3 regions of the Cohnella hashimotonis genome follow, and region 1 is predicted to be linked to each of the others. Evidence: riboswitches for the same ligand, from Rfam matches in the RefSeq annotation. Region 1 holds a riboswitch; each other region holds the start of a gene.
The links. Region 1 has a riboswitch for cobalamin ahead of KB449_RS12895 (S-layer homology domain-containing protein). Riboswitches for the same ligand answer to the same signal wherever they lie in the genome.
Positions count from the first base shown of each region.

Region 1 (7,364 bases):
CGAGACATTTTGCCGCTATGGGAAAATAGCGGGGGCGATTACATAGCGATCTATCGGAGAGGGCCGCTCGCCGGGAAAATATGCGTAATGTCTCATGAGGAGACGGACTTGACGCCGCGCTGGCGCAACGTTATCTCGCTGCTGGAACGAATGGATGCCGATCCGGAAGGGGAGTGGCGCGACTGGACCTTCGATTATCCGGCTCCTGAAGGCATTCCGGGAGAGCAGCTGGAACAGGACAGGAAAACGGTGGATCAGCTGTGGTCATTATTGAAGCAGGAGGATGAAGAGGACATCCGCTGCCAGACGGCCTTTGCAATCGTAGCGCTGACCCCCAAGGCAGATCTGGCGGAGCTGCTTGCATTGCTGGAGGATGAAGATATGTATGTGCAGGAAAGGGCTTGCGAACGATTCGGCGAAGAGCAATTTACGGCTGCGGAGCAACCCTTGCGCGAATTGGCGAGAAGTGGCATGAGCAATGCCAAGAGCGCCGCTGCGCGCGCGTTGGCAGGGATGAACATGCGTCCTTAATGGACCCATATTGTAGAAATATCTCATTAAGAGTCGCGAAAACTCGCGGCTTTTTCTCATTTATGCGAAGCATTTTTCTGTCAATGGTTGATCTCATGAACTTTTACTTATCAAGCACGGTAACGTTGCAACCAAACGCTTTACCAGAGGAGGACGCTAAGATATGATATTACTTCGTGCTTACATGGCTAAAGAAGGGCGGAGAAATCGTTGAAAAAAGGGGTCTTACTCTCCTTGGTGGCATTGTCGCTTTTAGCTGCGGGGTGTTCGGAGAAACAGCCTGACTCGACAGAAACGAAAGGAGAACAAAAAGAGGCCGGTTTTTTCGAGGCGCCGGGCTACGCATTCGGGTATCATTTAGGCGAGCTCATCAGCGGGGACTTTCAGCCGTACGCGGAAGGCAACGTCCTCTACATGGGAGGCATAGACGGCAGCGTAACAGCTGTCGATATCGCCGCAAAGAAAAAATTGTGGTCTACCGATCCGGTCTCTACGACTGTTGAGGGCATTGAAATGGCCGACAACGCAAACGGCATAAGCGCTGACGATAATGCCCTGTTTGTTAGCGGAAGTTACAGCATCCGAGCCTACAATAAAGTCGACGGCGGCAAGCTGTGGCAGAAGCAGATCGGCCAGTGGACGACGGCAGCGCCGCTTCGCTACGACGATAAGCTGATTGCAGGCATCGATGATGGGAGCGTCCTCGCTCTCGATCCGAAAACGGGAGACGAAATTTGGTCCGCCAAGCAAGATGATCTGGGCATACGATCAGAGATTACAGAAAAGGACGGCGTAATCTATGTTTACGGAAACAACGGCATATTGATTGCGGCCGACGCTTCGAGCGGAAAGATGAAGTGGCAGACAACTACGCTTTTAGCGAGCAATGATTGGAATAATCCGGACAATCAAATCGCGGAGCTCTTAAATACGAAGCCTGTATTTTACGCTAACCTTGTCATCATCGGCAGTTGGGACGGCAACGTGTACGGTATCGACCGGAAAAGCGGAAGTCTTGTATGGGAAACCCGCACGGATAAAGTAACTTCTTATCCGCTGTTAGATGGAGACACCGTCTATACAACTACTTCAAACGCCGTCCATGCCCTTGACGCCAAAACAGGCGAACAAAAATGGACGGTATCCTTTGACCAATACCTGACGGACTGGCATCTATCGAACTTAGCGGCCAGTAACGGCAAGCTTTATGTAGCCGCGGACAAAACGCTCCTCGAGCTTGATTCCGGCACCGGGGAAAGCAGAGAATTACTGGCGTTGTCTGACGACGCCAGCGGTATATATCTTCATGATGGTCTGCTTTTTATCGCTCTGTTTCACGGGGACGTGTTGGCCAAAGCATTGGACGAGTAACGCAAGAAAAGAGCCCGAACGGGCTCTTTTTACATTACTCGATAGCGTTAGTTTCAGGCAAAGTTCATCTGCGAGCCGGCGGAGCCACCGGAATGACAATGGACACCACCGTACCCAAGCCGGGCTTGCTGAGGATGCGAAACTGACTCCTCTCGTTGTACATAAGCGCCAGCCGTTTGTGCGTGTTGCGCAAGCCGATATGGGCTGCCGCATCGTCCGGTTGGCGTAGGCGCCGTCGGATCTCGGACAAGCGTGCATGCTCCATGCCAAGGCCGTTGTCGATCACCGTAATTCGAAGCGCATCTGCGCGACGCAATATTTTCACTTTGATCGATCCGCCGCCGGGCTTTTCTCGAAGTCCATGGTAGATACTGTTCTCGATCAGCGGCTGAAGCAGCAGCTTCATCGTGATTAACCCGCGATGGTGCTGCGCCATATCGCGAATCAGGAAATGACGCTGCAGGCCGCGCTGAAGAAGGATAAAGGCCTGGCGCTAGAGGCATTTCTGAACGATCCGCTGGTGTCGATACCGCGCGATCGTGCGGAACAATTGTTTGACCGCATGCTGCAAGATACGAAGTCGATGCTGCCTGACTGGCGTCTGTAAGTCGGATAGGCGAGAATCAAAGATCAGCCTGAAGACGAATGATCTTCGGGCTGTTTTGCGGTATTCATAAAAACGCCATAATCCCACCATGACAAAGGCCATATATTCCGCTATGATGGTCAAGTCTAATTGAATATTTCATTTCAGGTGCCCGTCATGACTTGCATTACGAAAGTTAGAGATGGGTTAAAAGGGAAGCGGGTGCAATTCCCGCGCGGTCCCGCCGCTGTAAGAGATGAGCTTTATGCCATACGCCACTGGATGTTCCGGGAAGGCGGCATAAATCGATGATTCTCAAGCCAGAAGACCTGCCGGAAATGGACACCGACAACTCTACGAGCGATAGGGGGTGTTTGAATTGAGTCTGCCCGTTTATTTGGCGATCTCTCTTTAAAACCTCTTGACGATTCCGTTAAGAGGTTCTTTTTATTGCGTCCACACGCGAACTGGCAAGTAAAATGAATGGGAAGCAGGGATCGTTCACTATGATGAGAAAAATAACGGCCTGGATGCTCGCGCTAAGCGTCGCATTTTCGTTGTTTGCGGCGGGCGCGAAAACGACCGGCGTTGCTGCTGCGGCAGGCGCGCTCGAAGGTTATATTACGTTGACAGTCGAGAAATTTACGCTGGGTCAAGGTTACAAGCTGGAGCCTACCCGCGTACCCTTTTATACCGGAGAGAACGGCGCGGCCGTAATCGCCCGGGTTTTGGGCGAAGAAAATATCAAGCATACAGGGACTGTCGACGGCGCCTTTTATTTATCCGATGTACGAGACTCGGTGCAAGAAGCGCATGTGCCGGACTACATACTCGAACAAATCGCGTTAGGCAATGAGACGCTCGGCGGGCGGCAGGATTCCGAATGGCTCGGCGAATTTGACTATACGCCGATGTCAGGCTGGATGTACGAAGTCAACGGGGAATTCCCGCCGGTCGGATTGTCGGCTTACCTTCCCCATGACGGCGACGTCGTCCGCACGCAGTTCACGGTGTGGGGCTACGGCGCGGATCTGGACTATTCAGATGGCAGCGGCTATATCGATTCTGCCGATAAGGATGAATTGACGGCACTGATCGGCAAGGTCAATGGAGATCCGACCAGAGATACGCTGCTTTCCGATCCGGCGATTGCCGCCTCGTATACGCATGCGTACGAAGTGCTTGAAAATATCGAGAGCACACAAGATAGCGTCGACCGGGCGTTAACGGAACTGGCGGACGGACTCGGTTGGGACGTCGTCAAGCCGGAGCTCGCGATCGCCGGCATCGAAGACCAGTCTTTTCTACACGCGAAACAACTTAGCTTTCAAGTAACCGCAACCGATGCGGGCACGCCGGGCATCGTCCCGACAGTGACCCTGAATGGCACCGCCCTTATGCCAAAAGACGGCCAATATACGGCCAACCTGGTCGTCGGCGCCAATACGATCGTCGTTACCGCTCAGGATCTTGCTGGCAATACTGCGCTTCGGACGTTGACGGTTTACTATGGTCTGTCGGGCATCGTCGGAGAACAGCTCGGTAAAAACCTCGCTTGGATTGCGAATACGGTGAAGGAACCGACCTTCGGAACGCTCGGGGGCGAATGGTCGGTACTGTCGCTCGCGCGTGGGCAATATGATATGCCTGCAAGCTATTATGCGAAGTATTACGATAATGTCGTTGCGAAAATAGCTCCGTTAGTCGCTCAGAACGATGGCATACTTGATAAGAGCAAGAGCACGGAACATTCGCGTCTTATTGTCGGACTGGCTTCGATAGCGAAGGATCCGCATCATGTCGCGGGATTTGACGCAACGCAGGCGTTGTCCGATTACGATTATGTCCTTAAGCAAGGCATCAACGGTCCGATCTGGGCGCTGATCGCGATGGATACGCGAGGCTACGCGTTCCCGGCCGCCGCGCAAGGCAAGAAACAAGCGACCCGAGAAAACCTTATTCAATATATTCTGAACAATGAAGTGAAAAAAGGCACCGAGCAAGCCGGCGGCTGGGGCTTTAGCACGGTTACGGCCGACGTCGACTTGACCGCCATGGCGATGCAGGCGCTTGCGCCGTACTACGCGTCAGACGACTCGGTACGGGCGGCGGTCGATCGGGCGATCGTCTGGCTGTCCGCGAAGCAGAATAACCTGGGCAGCTTTACGAACTTTGGAAGCACCAGTAGCGAAAGCATCGCGCAGGTCGTTACGGCGCTATCCGCTCTGGGCATCGATTCGGCGACGGATGCGCGATTCGTCAAGCAAGACATGTCCGTTCTGGAGGCGTTATTGTCTTTTGGCGCTCCCGATGGCGGCTTCAAGCACGTACTGACTGGCAAAGTAGACAGCATGGCGACCGACCAGGGCACCTATGCGCTCATCGCATACGCTCGATATACGAAAAGCGAGAATCGGCTGTACGATATGACGGATGCCGTCGATCCCGCAGCACCAAAAGTAATAGATTTGCCGCTGCCGGACGGCTTGACGCCGGTCGTCGATATCCCGCTGGACACGAACGATTACAGCCTTACGCTATATCCTTACGACCAAAACAAGCAAGTAAAGGTTACGATTCCGGCGGATTCCGAATCGAAGGTTAGCCTGAATACGGCGGCGGACAGCAATCTTCCCGCGTTATCCGTAACGAAGGGCAACGTGTCCGCGTTCATTCCGCAAAACACATTGATCAAGAGCGGCGATCCGTCCAAGGTAGAGCTGCTCACGACAATCGACGCGTCAGACCTGACGCTAAAAGAGAAGATCGGCGGCATCGTGGCAAGCGGCATGAAGCTGGATTCCATTGCGAAGGCGTTCGCGATGGGCGGAACGGATCGAGTGACGTTCGACAGGTTTATCACGCTGACCTTCACAGGCTTGAACGGAAAGAGCGCCGCATACGTTGAAAACGATCAAGCCCACACGATTCAAAAGGTCGCCGATGAAGCGGCCGGGATTGAAACGGGCAAAGACGAGTACGCGTACGACAGCGGAGAAGATCTGATCGTCAAAACCAAGCATTTTACCCAGTTTGTCGCCTACGCCGAGAAGTCCTCGGATCCATCTGCCGGCGGTGGCAATGGCGGAACAACCGGTCACGTAACGTTGTCGATCGATAAAAATACGATAGGCAAAGGGTATGTGGTCGCGCCGGAGCGTGTCGAGCTTAAGGAAAACGACACGGTGTGGAGTGTCCTATCGCGCGTGCTGGATAGCAAGCAGATCGCCTACAAATATGAATTCAATCCGAAATACAATAGCGTGTACGTTCAATCGATCGCCGGCGACGGCGAGTTCGATCACGGAAATCTCAGCGGTTGGATGTATAACGTCAACGGAACGTATCCGGATTACGGTGCCAGTCTTTATAAGTTAAAAGACGGGGACAGCGTACAATGGCGCTATACGACCGATCTCGGTGCCGATCTGGGACATCCCTACAACGGCGATTCGAGCGGTACAGGAGGCGGAGCGGGGGAGTCGACGGTGGTCAACGTCCCCGATAATGCGACGAAAGATTTTGTTTTCGCAGTGGAAGCCGGTAAATCTTATTCAAATGGAATCCTGGTCAATATTCCGGATATCCAGCCTAAGGTCTTTCTCGATCTAAATGCTGTATTGAAAGATATGCCTAAGATAACGGTGAAACGCGGCGATCTTACGCTTGAAATCCCCGAACACGAGGCATTGGTGAAAGGCGAAAGCGCCATCGAGCTTTTCACGAAGCTTGATCCGACGGAAAGCGGGCTTCAGACGCTTGTTCGAGGCGGACTTGCCTCCACCGAACGGTTGAAGAAGATCGACAGTGCCTTCGTTCTAGGGGCGAAGGATGAATCTTTCCTCTTTTCATCGCCGGTAACCATCACATTCAAAAACGCAAAGGATCGGAAGGTTGGTTACATTGAGGATGGAAAATGGACTTCCATTCCTTTATACGCCGACGACGCGCAAGGTGCCGCAGCGACGAAGGGAACCGAAAAGGTCGCTTATGCGTTCGTGAAAGGCGATAACCTGATCGTGAAAACGAATCACTTCACCACTTACGTCTCTTACACGATCGAAGGCGCCGAAAGCGGCGGGAACATGGACATGAGTAAGCTGTTCTCGGACGCGAACGCGATCTCAAGCTGGGCTTATGATTCGATGAAGGACGCAGTGGAAAGAGGATTCGTACAAGGAAGCAACGGCAAGCTGAATCCAAAAGCCAATCTGACGCGGGCCGAGTTCGCGAAGCTGCTCGTCTCCGTTCAAGAGCTAACCGCCACGTCCGGCAATGCAGGCAGTTTCAAGGACGTTCCCGAGACAAAGTGGTATTACACTTATGTCAACGCGGCTTCGCACGCTGGATTGGTGAACGGCTATAACGGATATTTCCAACCGAACGATGCGATTACGCGCGAACAGCTGGCTACGGTTATCGTCAAGGCTTTGAATCTTAAACCGGCAACGCCGGCCATTCCACTGAGCGATATGGGGAACGTCTCGGACTGGGCAAATGCGGATGTGCAGACGGTGGCGGCCAGCGCGTTCATGCAAGGACAAGGCGGCCGATTCGATCCAAAAGGCCCCGTCACGCGCGAGATGGCGACGGTTGTCTTGATGCGGGCTTATCGATACAAGCATAGCGGGACAAACGGTGACGTTTGATAAGTTTTATAAATGATTCATGAGTCAATTTTCGTCTCTCACAGGAGCAGTTTGCCTTAATCGGCAAGCTGCTTTTTTTCCATAAGTTAGGCTCGTATTCACACAACTTCCCCCGACATCAAACGTATAAATTTGGAAGGAGAGCAAGATAGTCGTTACAATAAACATAGGGGCTGATTGCAATTGCGAAAATGGATTGTATCGTTCTGAGGAACTCCGAAAACGGA
Region 1 is NZ_JAGRPV010000001.1:3,216,877-3,224,240, reverse strand. Features, by position in the region: gene KB449_RS12915 (hypothetical protein) at 1-531, shown strand, start outside; gene KB449_RS12910 (outer membrane protein assembly factor BamB family protein) at 742-1,902, shown strand; gene KB449_RS12905 (sensor histidine kinase) at 1,967-2,308, opposite strand; partial or broken gene KB449_RS12900 (family 4 glycosyl hydrolase) at 2,324-2,509, shown strand; cobalamin riboswitch at 2,638-2,839, shown strand; gene KB449_RS12895 (S-layer homology domain-containing protein) at 2,998-7,137, shown strand.

Region 2 (7,364 bases), 5.3 Mb from region 1:
CACCGTCTGTCCGTAATGAAAGACCTTCGACGCCGGGTCCAGCAGCAGCGGCCCGTAGGGGACGATCCGCGGCTCGCCCCAGCCGGTGCCTTCCTCGTAATCCATGAGCAGCATATGATCGGTAAAATAACGTCCGAAACCGAGCCCGCCCGGGCTCTCCTGCAGCTCGCGAACCTTGCTTTGAAGCCCCCTGATTCCATGCAATGGCATGCTTTCCTGCCCGCTTCGTTCCATCGTCATTCCCTCCTGCAAAGTGTTGCTTGTAGAATAACGCGAACGGAAATATATTTGAAATATCTGATTTGTACGAATACCATACCTTTAAAGTATGCTGAAAACAGAACTAGCGAGGTGCGGGAACGATGGATGTCAGGCAGCTGCGTTATTTTTTGACGGTAGCCGAGGAAGGCCAGATCACTTCCGCGGCCAAAAAGCTTCATATGGAGCAGCCGCCGCTAAGCCGGCAGATGCGGCTGATCGAGGAGGAGCTCGGCGTCGCGCTCTTCGACCGGTCGGGCAGGCGGCTGCGGCTTACGCCGGCCGGGGAGCGTCTTCGCGAGCGTTCCGCCGGATTGCTCCGACAACTGGAGGAGACGGTGGCGGAGGTGCGGGAGCTGGACGAGGGCGTGCGCGGAGTGCTGTCGGTCGGCGCCGTCGTGTCCTGCACGTCGCTGCTTCCCGGTCCGCTCGGCCGATTCAGGGAGCGGTATCCGGACGTGAGCTTCAAGCTGAGCGAAGGCGACCACCATCTGCTCGGCGAACGGCTGGAACGGCGCGAGATCGAGATCGCCGTCGCCCGGCTGCCGTTCGAAGCGCCCGGCGGCGAGGACCGCTACGAGATTCGGCCTCTCCCTTCCGACCCGATCGTCGCGCTGCTGCCGACGGGCGCCTGGAAAGCTGCGGACGGCGCGGCGCAGGCGCAGGGCGGACCGGGGCAGGGCGGACCGGCGCAGGGCGGACCGGCACAGGGCGGACCGGCGATCAGCGCCGGCACGGAGCCGCTGTCCCTTGCCGAGCTCGCGGCTTTTCCGCTCGTCTCGCTAAAGACGGATCGCACGGTCGTCATGCACGAGACGATCATGCGCGCCTTCGCGGCCGCGGAGCTAAGCCCCCGCGTTCTGTGCGAATGCGCGAGCGTGGCGATCGCGCTCACGCTGGTGGCCCACGGCTTCGGCGCCGCGCTGCTGCCGAAGTCCGTCATGTCGACGTTTCCGCTGGCGGGCATCGAATGCCGCGCGATCCGCGACGCCGACCTGCTGTCGGAGGTCGGGCTCGTCTGGCTTAAGGACCGTTATCTCTCCCGCGCGGCGCAGCGCTTCATCGCCTTGTTCGGCACGCCCGATGGACAAAGCGGCGACGGGGGTCTATCATGAGAAGGAATCGAATAGCCGAATGACGGCAAGGTGCCCCGGCGCGATCGGCGCGGAAGGGCTTAATAGGGAAGCCGGTGCGAATCCGGCGCGGTCCCGCCACTGTAATTGCGGAGCGAAGCGGCTTGTTGCCACTGTCCAAGCGGACGGGAAGGCGCCGCGCAGCGATGAGGCAAGAGCCAGGAGACCTGCCTTGAACGTCGATTCTCTTTCTTCGGGGGCTAAAGGAAGAGAATGCGCTGCGAAAAACGCTTGCGCGGCTCGACTTTGGCGTGGTATTTCATGTCAGCCCCTGTTAACGGCAGGGGCTTTTTGAATTGTCGGCGCGCGCTGTCTACTCTATTCGAACGGACCGAGCTTCCGCTAATTTCGATTTCCAGACACTTTATCGCTTTTCTGCGGACTCCGGATCTCTTATTTTTCAATATCGCGCCCTTTTGTGCCGCCGATCATGCCTTTAGCGAATCTGTGGTCCGCTAATGCGTTCTATTCGCCGGCTCTTGGCCATATAGCGGATTTGTAGTCCGCTTGGCCGTCTTGGCCGCGGATCTGTCGTCCGACCGGCTAACCGACAGCGACACTGTCGTCCGCTCGATCACTCGTCAGCCGCTCGCCCCCTCATGCTGCCGCCACTTTACCGGAAACGAGGTCCGATCCATGCCGAACGTCCGATCTTTATTTCAACACACCTTATCCCCTTCGCTCAGATCATATCGCGCCTGGCCGCTGGCGCTCATGCTGATCGTCGCGTTGGCCGTGTGCCTGGCGGCTCCCGCCGCGGCTGCGGTTACCGACGCCAACGGCGCTGCAACCGGCACCGTCACGCTGTCGGTCGTCGGAGACGCCCAGCGCGGCACCTTGCTTCCTGCGACGCAGGTCGAATTGCGGAACGGGGATACGGCCTACTCCGTGCTCGAGCGAACGCTCCCGGGCAAGGTCAAGTCTTCCGGGTCGGGCGAAACGCTTTATGTGAGCAGCATCGATGGACTGTCCGAGCTCGATCTCGGACCGAAAAGCGGCTGGATGTACGAGGTCGGCGGATTATATCCCGCCGGCAGCGCCAGCATGTACCGGCTGAAGCCGGGCGATTCGGTCGTCTGGCGCTATACGCTCGATCTGGGCGCTGACGTAGGCGCTCCGAATTCCGGCTCCGGCGGGAATGCGGGCGTCAAGCCGGATGGGGGCGACGGATCGAGCCCCTCCTACAAAGCCGACGTCGCGGCGCTCCGCAAGCTTCTGCTTGCCAAGCCTGCCGCCGGGCTGTCCGAATGGGAAGCCTTCGCGCTCGGACGCTCGGGAGGCGGCGTTCCGGATGCCTACCTTGCGGAGCTGGCTGCGCAGGTGAAGGCCGCAGGCGGCGCGTATCGCAAGGCGACGGACCTGGAACGCATCGTCCTCGCCGTCCGGGCGGCCGGAGCCGATCCCCGCGCGTTCGCGGGCTATGATCTCGTGGCCGCGGTGTATAACCACGCCAAGCTGACGCTCCAGGGCGCCAACGGCCCGATCTTCGCGCTGCTCGCGCTCGACAGCGGCGGCTACGACGTCCCGGTCGGCGCGGTCTGGACGCGCGCCAAGCTCGTCGATTGGCTGCTCGCGCTGCAGAACGCGGACGGCAGCTTCCCGCTGGCCGCCGGCGAAGCCGGCAACGCGGACATTACCGCGATGGCGCTGGCCGCGCTCGCGCCTTACGCGAATGCCGCCGAAGGCGGCGCCGCCGGGGCCGGCGCTGCCGTGCAAGGCGGCAACAGCTCGGCCGCCGTAGCTGCGGCGATCGGCCGCGCCGTCGCCTATCTCTCGTCCGTCCAGTTGACGGACGGCGGCTTCAAGCTCGAGCGCGACGAAAACAGCGAGACGGCCGCGCAGGTCGTCATCGGCCTGACCGCGGCGGGGCGCGATCCTGCCGGCGCTGACTTCGTCAAGGCCGGCGGAGGCCTGCTGGAAGCGTTGCTGGCGTATCGGACGGCTGAAGGCGGCTTCGCGCACACGCCGGGCGGCGCTTCCGACGCCATCGCGACGGAGCAAGCGATGCTGGCGCTGGTCGCATACGACCGTTATGCGGACGGAGCTCCCGGGCTGTACCGGATCGCCGCCGAACGGTTCGCGGACGAAAGGCAGATCGCCGGATGGGCCTCAGATGCGGTGCATCAAGCTTACACGGCCAAGCTGCTATCCGGCACGAGCGCCTCTCCGCTTCGTTTCGAACCGAAGCGCGGCATCACGCGCGCCGAGTTCGCCGCCCTGCTTGTCAGGCTGGCCGGCGACAGGCTGAGCGCAGCGCAAGGTCCCGGCTTCGCCGGCATGACCGGCGAAGTCTCGTTCGCCGACGTCCAGCCGTCCGCCTGGTACTATGGGGCCGTCATGCAAGCCGCCCGCGCCGGCATCGTCAACGGCGTATCGGCGACGGCCTTCAAGCCCGGCGATCCGATCACGCGCGAGCAGATGGCTGTCATGATCGGCCGCGCCTTCGGCCTGTCCGAGTCGCAGAGCGGCACGGCTTGGCGGGATGCCTCCAGCATTCGCGCGGCTTCCTTGCCTTACGTTAATGCGGTCGCGAACAAGGGCATTCTGCTTGGCGCCGCCGGCGTCTTCGATCCGTCGGGCACCGTAACCCGCGAGATGGCTGCCGTGACCGCCCTCCGGCTTAAAAATCTAAATCTGGCTTCATCTAAATAGACAGCATGCGCATACGCAAGGAGGGACTGGAAGTGAAGCAAATTCGCAAGGGCCGGCTCGCGGCATTGTTCGTCCTGCTGGCCGCGCTGCTCATGGCCGCCGGCTGCGGCGGGTCCGGCTCCGATGACGGGGCGGCGTCCGGTCAGTCGAGCGCCTTCGCTCCGTCATCACCGGCGGCACAGACACGGCAGCCAGGAGTCGCCGAGTCCTCGGCAAGCCCGCAAGCAGACCCGAAAGCAAGCCCGCATGCAAGCGCGCAGGCTTCCGCAACGGCGACGGGCAACACAACGACGCCTGGCGTCATGCCCGACGGCGCCAGCCCGACGGCCACGCCAGGCGCCGCGTCCACCGCCGGTACTGCCAAGCCTTCCGGCGGCCGGATACCGCCGGCGACTGCCAATGCCGGCTCGGCTTCGGCACAACCTGAAGCCTCTGCCCCCGTCGCCACGCCGACAACGTCGCCTACGCCTAACGGGACCGTCGGCGGCAAGCCTTCGTCCCCTCCGCAGTCCGGCCAAGCGACGACCAGCCCTTCCCCGGCTGCGACCCAGGCGCCGCAAAAGGCCGAAATCACCCTTTCGATTGTGGGCGACAGCGATACAGGCACGATCCTGTCTCCCGCCGCGGTCGAGCTCAAGTCCGGGGACAGCGTGCTCGACGCGCTGAAGCGCGCGACCCGCAGCCGCAAGATGCAAATGGAGTATCAAGGCAGCGGCGCGGCCGCTTATGTAGAAGGCATCGATAATTTATACGAGTTCGACAAGGGCGCGAAGAGCGGCTGGCTGTTCCGCGTGAACGGGGAATTTCCGGGCAAGAGCGCGGGCGCTTACAAGCTGAAACCCGGCGACGTCGTAGAATGGCTGTATACGCTCGACATGGGCAAGGATGTCGGAAAAGGCACGGACGGCACGGAGACAGGGTCGTGAACGCAGGCGGTTTTGCCGGCCTCCATCCGCTCGTCTGCTTCATCTATTACGCCGGCGTGATCCTGCTCGGACTGATGCTGACTCATCCCGTCTACCAATTGGCGTCGCTCGTTCTGCTGACAGCGCTCCTGCTTCTGCAGCGGCAGGGCCGGATTCTGGCGCGCTCGCTTCCCTACTACTTGCTGATCGGCGGGCTGTTCGCGATCGTCAATCCGCTGCTGTCCCACCGCGGACGGCATATTCTTTTTTATATGATGGATCAGCCGATCACGCTTGAGGCCGTCCTCTACGGCGTCATGACGATGATGACCATCCTCGCCGTGCTGCTGATGTTCGTCTCCTATCGCGTGGTGATGACGACGGACAAGTTCATGTACTTGTTCTCCGCCATTCTGCCCCAGACGGCCCTGCACGCCTGGATGACGCTGCGGTTTATCCCGCTGTTCGCCCGCAGGTTCAAGCAGATCGAGCTGATCCAGCGGTCGCGCGGCATCGACATGCGGACCGGCGGTCCGATTCGCAGATTGCGGAACGGCGCGCTGCTGCTTCGCATCCTGATGACCTGGTCGCTTGAGGACGCGATGCGCACCGGCGATTCGATGAAAGCGCGCGGCTACGGCACGGCCAAGCGGACCGCCTTTTACCCGTACCGAATGGATCGCCGCGACCGGGCGACGCTCGCCATACTCGGCTTGCTGCTGCTGCTCGCGCTCGCGGGCTGGCGGGAGGGGTGGGGCCTGCTCACGCTTTTCCCGCGGATGGAGACGCTCCGGCTCGGGTCCTTTGAATGGATTCATTTCGCGATATTCGCGCTTTTCGTAGGCATGCCGATCGTATTCGAAACGAGGGAGAGATACCGATGGAGATCGTCGCGGCGCAGCGCCTGACCTTCCGCTATCCGGACGCGGCCCAGCCTGCGCTGACGGAAGTGGACCTGTCCATACGCAAAGGCGAGTTCGTCGTGCTGTGCGGGGCTTCCGGCTCCGGCAAAACGACGCTGCTCCGCCACTTCAAGCGCGAGCTTGCGCCCGTCGGCGATCTGTCCGGCAGCGTGCGCTATGATGGCTGGCCGCTGGCTGCGCTGCCGGACGGGCGCGCGGCCGAAGAGATCGGCTTTGTCTTCCAGCATCCCGAGAGCCAGATCGTGATGGATACGGTATGGCACGAGCTGGCATTCTCGATGGAAAACAGAGGCTTTCCGCAGGTCGTCATGCGTCAGCGGCTGGCCGAGCTGTCCAGCTTCTTCGGGCTGGAGCCGCTCATGCAGCGCTCCGTGCACGAGCTCTCCGGCGGACAGACCCAGCTCGTGAACCTGGCGTCCGTGCTCCTGCTCCAGCCGCGTCTGCTGCTTCTCGACGAGCCGACGTCCCAGCTCGATCCCGTCGCCGCCCGCGAGTTCGTGCATCTGCTGCGCCGGCTGAACGAGGAGTTCGGCGTGACGGTCATCGCGAGCGAGCATCGGCTGGACGACATTTTGCCGCTTGCGGACCGGCTGGTCGTCATGGCGGACGGCCGAATCCGGCATGACGGCTCGCCCGGCGAAGTCTGCAGGCGGATCTGGGCGACCGACGATCCGCGCGAGCGGCTGTACGTGCCGTCCGTCGCCAGATTGCTCGCCGCGCTAGACGACGCAGGTACTGGCGCCGCGGATCGAACGGCGGCCGCGCCGGACACGCCGCTACCGCTTACCGTGCGCGAGGCGGTCGCCGCGCTCGACCGGCTGGCCGAGGAACGCGCGGCTTCGGACGGACCGGCAGACCATGCGCCTATGGCAGGCGGTCCGCACGGACAGGCGTCCGCGGACGGCGCAGAGACCCGCCGGCCGCCGGCTTCAAGCGGCGTCTCCCAGCTGCGCAGCCTGCTTCGCTTGTCAGCCCGCCAAGGCGCCCAAGGCTTCGCCGAAGCGCTGTCCTGTCGCGAGCTTACCTACCGCTTCGAGCGCGACCTCCCCGATGTTCTGCGCAAGTTGAGTCTCCAAGTGCGCGAAGGCGAGCTGCTCGCCATCCTTGGCGGCAACGGCGCGGGCAAGTCCACGCTGCTGCAGCTCATGGCGGGCTTGCGCAAGCCGCAGCGCGGCAAGATCGCGATCGCGCCGGGACGCAAGCTCGGCTATCTCGCGCAAAACCCGATGCTCTACTTCAGCAGCGACACCGTACGCGAAGAATTCGAGAGAGAGGCCGAGCACGCCGGATACAGGGGCGGCGCGGCCGCCGCCGAGATCGCGCATTGGACGGAGGCGTTCGATCTCGGCGCGCTATCGGACCGGCATCCGCACGATCTCAGCGGCGGCCAGCAGCAGAAGCTGGCGCTCGCGCTCGCCCTTCTCCCGCGCCCGGACATCCTCTGCATCGACGAGCCGACCAAGGGGCTCGATCCCGATGCCAAGGAAGCCTTC
Region 2 is NZ_JAGRPV010000001.1:8,516,864-8,524,227, reverse strand. Features, by position in the region: gene KB449_RS34035 (branched-chain amino acid aminotransferase) at 1-210, opposite strand, end outside; gene KB449_RS34030 (LysR family transcriptional regulator) at 363-1,373, shown strand; cobalamin riboswitch at 1,386-1,580, shown strand; gene KB449_RS34025 (S-layer homology domain-containing protein) at 2,028-4,043, shown strand; gene KB449_RS34020 (DUF4430 domain-containing protein) at 4,076-4,969, shown strand; gene KB449_RS34015 (energy-coupling factor transporter transmembrane component T) at 4,966-5,856, shown strand; gene KB449_RS34010 (ABC transporter ATP-binding protein) at 5,829-7,364, shown strand, end outside.
Region 2: it holds a riboswitch for cobalamin, as region 1 does, so the genes downstream of both, KB449_RS34025 (S-layer homology domain-containing protein) here and KB449_RS12895 (S-layer homology domain-containing protein) in region 1, are expected to answer to the same signal.

Region 3 (7,364 bases), 5.2 Mb from region 1:
GTCGTAGACCGCGCGAACCGACGCGAGCGCGTAGCCGGAGATCTGGCCTTGATCGGAAAACGCGGTCTTCGATCCCGTGCCGTCAAGCTTGAAGGCGCGGGCCAATACGACCGCCAGATCCTGGCGGGAGATCGCCTCGTTCGGCTTGAACGAAGTCGCCGTAAGGCCGCCGATCAGTCCCTTGGACTTCGCGGTCATGACCGCATCGAAGTACCAGGCGCCCGGCGCGACGTCGGCGAACGACTGCTTGGCGCCGGCGGCCGGCGTCTCGCCGAGCAGACGAAGGATTAGCGCAGCGAACTGCACGCGGGTCAGCTGCTGCTTCGGCGCGAACTTCAGCTCCGTCGTGCTTACGCCTTGAAGCCAGCCGGCGGCATACGCTTCGCTCACAGCGTCGCTAGCCCAAGCAGCGATGTCCGCAGCGTCGGCGAACGACTCGCCGCCTGCCTGACCTGCGCCCACGGCTACCTTGCCCGAATACTTAAGCACGAGCGGCGCTGCGCCGGCGCGATATCCCGTCACGGTGTAGGTAAGCTCGCGTGCGGACAGCCCCTTGAAGGTTGCCGTGCCGCTCGCGTCCGTCGTCGCGGTCTGTCCGCCGATCGCGACCTGCACGCCTGCCGCCGGTCCCGTCACTTCCTTGAAGCTGCTGTCATAGTACGTGTATTGCACGTTCACTGCCGTAGCGCCGCCCGCCGCAGCCTTTGCCGTGACGGACTTTACGAGGCCGCTGTCCGAGCCGGACAGATACAGGTACAGCTCGTCCCCCGTTTGCAGGCGGAATTTCTCCAGCGAGGTATCTACCGTTGCATAGACGCCCCCGCGCTTAACAGCGAACAACCAGTAGACGCTCTGGTCGCCCTTGGCGTCGCCGATCGCGGACAGGAACTTGCCGTACTGCGGATCGTCCGTATAGCCGAGCTTCAGCTTGTTGCGATCGGCGATCTCGACCAGCGCGTCCCACGCGTACACCGCCTGCGTAGCGCTAAGCGCCGCGAGAGGACCGTTCAGCCCTTCGATGGCGACGCCCGTCGCGACCCACTGGCTGGCAGCGTTGACGTACACGGAGCGGTGCGATGTGCCGAACAGCCCGTAAGCGGCCAACGCGCGCAGCGCCTGCTCGGTGGCGAACGCCTTGTCCGACGCGGCGTCGGACAGCTGGTGCTTGAAGCCGCCGTCCGTATTTTTGAACGCCAGCAGGCGCTGGACCAGGTTCGATCCGCCCTTGGCGAACTTCGAGTCCGCCGGATCGATGCCGTAAGCGGAGAGGCCGATAATCGTCTGCGCGATCGCCTCGCTGTTGTCGCCAGCGAGATTGGCGGCCAGCCAAGCGACGGCCTTGTCCGCCGCGGCAGCAACCTCGGGGCGGTCCTTATACTTGCCCAGGGCGCTGAGCGCCATGCCGTACAGATCGGGAACCGTGGAGCCGTCGATGCCGGAGACGATGGCGGCGATCAGATCGCCGCGCGTCCACGCGGTGCCGGCAGGCAGCTCGTAATTGCCGGAATCGAACGCCAGCAGCACGAAAATGTCGGCGTACACATTGGCGAAGGACGGATAGCTCGCCAGCTTCGCGATCAAGTCGCGGCCGCCGATGCTGCGGGCGTCCAGACCGATCGCGTTCGCAACCAGCGCAAGGCGCGCCAGCGCCGTCGGATCCGGCGAAGCCTTGGTCCATTCGGCCTCTACGCCCGCAGCGAGCTTCGCTGCATAGTCGGCGGGAACCGATTGTCCCGCGCGCGCGAAGCTGAAGGCCAGCCAGTCCGACGAGACTCCGCCGTTCGCGTTGACGTAGCCGATCGCGGCTTGGATGTCCGCCTGCACGTTGACGGAAGCGGCAACCGTCGTGGCGCTGGCGCCCTCCGCGTAGCTCTTGCCCGCAGGCAGCGCAGCCGACAGCCCGGCGACCGCGAGCGATACCGACAGCGCGAGCGATGCCAGCGATTTAAAACGTTTGAAGCCCAACATGAGTCATACCCCTTTTCCCGAAAAAATGATGAGTCCTCTTGACCCGCGCCGCTCGTCCGTACCGCATTAAAAAACCACTCCGCAAAGGAGTGGTTCAAGATCGCAGCATGACGCCGCGCCACAGGCCGCGTCCGCCGAGGGGCGGCTTAGCTGGCACAGCCGGTCCCGCCGCTCACTCCGCGAAGCGGGCGGGATACAGTCGTATCGAGGCAGGTCTCCTGGCTTTGCTTCATCGCGGCTCCGACGCCTTCCCATTCGGCTGAACAGTGGCATCGCTCGGAGCGCTCGGCATATACAGTGGCGGGACCGCGCCGGACTCTCACCGGACTTCCCTATTAAGCGGCATGGCAGCATGCGCGCGCCTGGTACGAGGATATGCAGTTATGCCCTAATGATAGCGGGTCGTCCGACCTTTGTCTATGAAAAGGGTCGCACATCGCCGGAGAAATCCGCGTCCATACGCTGCACCCGACCGGGAAGCCTATATGCCTGACTCGGAGACTTGACTCGCGCCCTCGTTGTAGCTATGATGGTTACAACAGATGCCGAGACATTCCCCATTTCGCACACCAAGATGTCGAGGCTATCCAATACGAATTCCCAGGAGGTTGATTTTCTATGAAAATACTAGTGACCGGCGCAACGGGCCATCTCGGCTCCCATGTCGTAAAGACGCTGCTCGGCCGCATATCCGCGGAGCAGATCGCCGTCAGCGTTCGTGACCCGCAGAAGGCGGCTGCGCTAGCCGAGCTCGGCGTGGACGTCAGGCGCGGCGACTTCGACGATCCGGCTTCGCTTGAGCAAGCTTTCGCAGGCATCGATCGCCTGTTGATCGTCTCGACCGACGGAGATACGGAGACGCGTATTCGCCAGCACGCGAACGCCGTGAAGGCAGCCCGCAACGCCGGCGTCGGCTTCATCGCCTATACCAGCGCTCCGAACGCTCAAGAGAGCGAGCTGTTCCTGGCGGAAGTACACCGCGAGACGGAAAACGCGATTCGCGCGACGGGCATCCCGTATGCCTTTTTACGCAACAATTGGTACATCGAAAACGAGGCCGGCGCGATCCAGGGCATCGTCGCCGGCGCTCCGCTCGTTACGTCCGCAGACGGCGGCAAAGTCGGCTGGGCTGCGCGCAGCGACTATGCGGAGGCGGCTGCAGCCGTGCTCGCCGGCACCGGACACGAGAACAAAGTGTACGAGCTCGGCGGACCGCTGCGTACGTATGCGGAGCTTGCAAGCGTGGTGTCGGAGGCGCTCGGACGCGAAGTTCCGGTGCAGCAGGTCGACGATGAAACTTATGCGGGCGTGATGAAGAGCGCAGGCGTTCCCGAGTTCGCCCTCCCGATCGTCGTCGCGATCCAACAGGCGATTCGCGCAGGCACGCTCGCCGTGGAAAGCGGCGATCTGGAACAGCTGCTCGGGCGGCCGGCGACACCGCTGGTTGAGGTCGTGTCCGCGCTGGTCAAAACAAATTAAAATGAACGGCCGACAGCGGAGCCTGGCTTTCCGTATCGGCCGTTTTCCTTTTATAGGAGACGCGAAAGCGATTAAGACGAAGGCGCCTCCAAGTATAAACGAGCGAGCGCAACCGCCTCGTCCGGATCCATGCTCCAGATGCTGATGCAGGTCACGATTTCTTTTGTGGCCTCCTTGTGGTAAAGCATCATCTGCCATCTCCCTTTCTGCAGATTGATCAGAATCGCGAGATCGTCGCCGAAGCCCTTAATGAACTTGGATTCTTTCGGATATCCAACGAAAAAAGTCTCGTTGGACTTCTTCCTTAAGGACATCGTGTAACTGCTGTCGAACGCTTGTTTTACAACGACGCGCCTGCCTTGGGGATCGAGCAAGGAACTCCAGTATTCGGCGTTGCCCGGATTCACGCCTGTGGATCGGACCTCCGTCCACCCGTCCGGCAAAATCGGATTTCTTATCGGGATCGGAGCTTTTTTTCTCGTTTCTTCCAGCGACAGCAGCGGATTATCCCGCAGCAAGACCATGTCGTCGAACTTTTCCAGCGGCGTCAGCATATCCGTCAGATCGTCTTTCTTATCGCTAAAAGAGACGGTCGTGTTAGACCAGTTCGTCACGCTTTGGTAAACGGCCGTACATGCCCCCGCCAACAGCGCCGCGAGCAAGGGCAGCGCGATCAGCCAATAGCGCCGCAAGGGTCTGCGCGCCACATTCTCAGCCCGCGTCCAGAGCTGGTCGAAGGAAGCCGCCGGTTTTTCAGATTCGAGCGCCTCATGAATCACCCGTCGATACTTCGAGACATCACTCATGGCTACCCCCGCTCCCGTATGCGAAATAGCGATCCTTATTCGGCAGACGCGCCCTCAGATTGTTCAGCGCCGAATGGAGCCGGGACTTGCAGGTTCCAAGCGGTATTCCCAACAAGTCGGCCGTCTCCTGAAGGGTCATCCCCCCATAAAAGTGGAGCGTTACGACCTCCCTCGTTTTCAACGACAGTCCTAGCACCTCGCGCCATAACTCCCGATCGCGCTCGTCCGACAGGACGACGTCTTCGATCGAATCCGGGGCCGCCCGCTCGGGCGTATGGCCGATCAGACTGAGCCAGCGGTTCTTCCGCAACGAATTGCGCGTTTGATTGATCGCAATCCGGGACAGCCACGGCCGCGCCGAACCGGTTCGCTGCGGATCAAAGCTGCCGTATTTGCGAAAGGCTTGCATAAAAACGTCCTGGGTAATGTCCTCCGCCAGCGCTCTGGATTTCGTCAGCATCAGCACGAGACGGTAGATATAAACGGCATTTTCTTCGTAAAGCCGCTGCGCTTCCGCTTTCGCGATGTCCATGCTGTCTCCTCCTCTCCAAGCGTATCGCCACTAATACACTTCAACTTGGAAAAGAGTTCGGTTCGGCGCCGCCTATTCCGCGAGTTTATCGCGCAACGCCGCGTACAGCTTCGCCCCCGCCGGCGTCAGCGGCGACTCCGAGGTCCGGCTGAGCAACCCGCAAGCCATATCGACCGCCGCTCCCTGAATCGGCCGGGAGAGGACGCCAGGCGGCGGCTTGTCCGCCAACACGCGGGGAACAAGGGCGACGCCCAGACCCATCGCGACATAAGATGCGAGGGCGGTCATGCTGCCGATCTCCATCGTCTCCGCCGCCGGCGCGCCGGACTCGGCCAGCAGAAGCTCGAGCTTGCGGCGATAGGGACAATTCGAGGCTGTGACGAGCAGCTTATAGGCGACGAGATCATCCAACCGGACATGCGCCTGCGATGCCAATGGATGATCGGCAGGCATAAGCGCGGCGAACGGCTCGCGATACAGCTGCTCGAAGTGGAGGCCCTCCGCATGCTCGGGCGTGGCGCAGAGCGCCAGGTCGAGCCCCCCTTTGCGCAGCCGCTCGCTCAAGACCGGCGTGCTGGCGGACTCGACGGAGATTCGAATCTTGGGGTAGCGTTCCGCGAAGCGCTTCAGCAGTGCCGGCAGCCGACAGCTGACGGCGGGCTCCGTCGCGCCGAGCCTGACCTCCCCCGCGTCCCCTTCGCGCAGCTCCGTCAGCGACCTCCGCAGACGGTCCATGTCCTGCAGGATCGGCAGGCTGCGTTCCCTTAACAATCTGCCTTCCCCGGTCAGCCGAAGTCCCCCGGTACGTTCGAACAACATAACTCCGAGATCTTCCTCCAACCGCTGAATCTGCATCGTCACCGTAGACTGGGCGTAGTTTAGCTCCTCGGCCGCGAGGCGAAAGCTTCCAAGCGCCGCGATTCGATGAAAAGCGCGAAGCGATTTGGGATCCATGCGATGCATCTCCGATCGATTTTAGTGAACCAAAACTTCAATACATTCAATTATACGAAACGCGAGCAAGCCTTTAAACTTAATACGAAAGGATGGACAGAACTAAGATCTTGGAGGAGGAACCGCGATGGATTTAAAAAATCGTACGGCGATCGTTACCGGCGGGGGCACCGGGATCGGAAGAGCGGTATCGCTGGAACTGGGGGCACTGGGCGCGGCCGTCGTCGTTAATTATTCGCGGTCTCGATCAGATGCAGAAGAAACGGTCGAGGCGATCCGGGGATTCGGCGGGCAGGCAATCGCGGCGCGGGCGGACGTGTCTTCGGACGCAGAGGTTAGAGCCATGTTCAGCACCGCCGACCGGGCGTTCGGTTCGGTAGATTTGCTCGTTAACAACGCGAGTGTCACCCGGCACATTCCGCTGCAGGACCTGGAGGCGGTGACGGACGACGCATGGGAAGAGCTCCTGAGCGTTAACGTTAAAGGGATGTTCTACTGCGCCAGAGCGGCCGCGCCGCTCATGGCCCGCGGAGGCGGAGGCGCGATCGTGAACGTCGGCAGCATCGCGGGCAAGACCGGCCGCGGCTCCTCGCTGCCATATGCGGTCTCCAAGGCGGCCGTCCACGGCCTCACACTGTCGCTGGCGCAAGCGCTCGCTCCGAAGATCCGCGTTAACGCGATCGTGCCCGGCGCCGTGAGCACGCGCTGGTGGGCCGGACGCGAAGAGCAAATGCGCAAGCTCGCGCCCTCGACGCTGCTGGAAGCCATTTCGTCGCCCGAGGATATCGCCCGCGCCATCCGCTTCGCGCTGGAACAGGAGGCGATGACAGGACAGCTCGTCACCGTGGACAGCGGGCAGACGCTCTGATGTCCGCAGCTGCGCGACCGCTCGCATCAGTTGCGTGCCCGCGCGCTTCTTTTACCATAATGCCCGGCCCGGCGCCTCCGTCTCCAGTCTGATTTTGCGCTATGCGCGAGTTGGACGACAGATTCGAGCTCAAGGTGTTAAGCTATAAGCAACCAAGCTTTGCTTATAAGGAGCGATCACTTATGAAAATCCATCGCGGCACGCTGCTCGGCCCTCTCCTGCTGTTGGCCGGCCTCTTTCTGCTGTTCCGCGGCGATCTGCATCTGGGCACGGGCTCGATTTTCGCTTATTTCTGGCCGACGCTGTTCGTGCTGCCGCTGGGCATTTTTTTCCACTGGCTGTACTTCTCGGTGCTCGGCGGCAAAGGCGTAGGCGTGCTCGTTCCAGGCGGCGTCCTGCTCACGGTGTACGGCGTCTGTCAGATCGCCATGCTGCTGGACAACTGGTCGATGATGTGGCCCGGATTCATTCTCGCCCCCGCCGTCGGTCTGTTCGAGCTGTATTGGTTCGGCGGCCGCAACAAGTGGCTGCTGATCCCGATCAACATCCTGACTTTCCTTTCCCTCCTCTTCTTCGCGATCTTCTCGGTCGGCTACGTGCTCGGCAAGCTGACGGGCGGCTCTTCCATTCTGGCAATCCTGTTGATCGGAGCGGGCGCGCTGGCGCTCATGTCCCGCCGGCGGGAATCGATCTGATCGGCATTACGGGGCTGTTCGCGAACAGCACGCCAAGACAGGCGATCGCGGTCCCCGGATGA
Region 3 is NZ_JAGRPV010000001.1:8,434,018-8,441,381, reverse strand. Features, by position in the region: gene KB449_RS33720 (S-layer homology domain-containing protein) at 1-1,968, opposite strand, end outside; cobalamin riboswitch at 2,160-2,348, opposite strand; gene KB449_RS33715 (SDR family oxidoreductase) at 2,587-3,447, shown strand; gene KB449_RS33710 (hypothetical protein) at 3,519-4,253, opposite strand; gene KB449_RS33705 (RNA polymerase sigma factor) at 4,246-4,785, opposite strand; gene KB449_RS33700 (LysR family transcriptional regulator) at 4,858-5,739, opposite strand; gene KB449_RS33695 (SDR family NAD(P)-dependent oxidoreductase) at 5,867-6,607, shown strand; gene KB449_RS33690 (hypothetical protein) at 6,796-7,302, shown strand.
Region 3: it holds a riboswitch for cobalamin, as region 1 does, so the genes downstream of both, KB449_RS33720 (S-layer homology domain-containing protein) here and KB449_RS12895 (S-layer homology domain-containing protein) in region 1, are expected to answer to the same signal.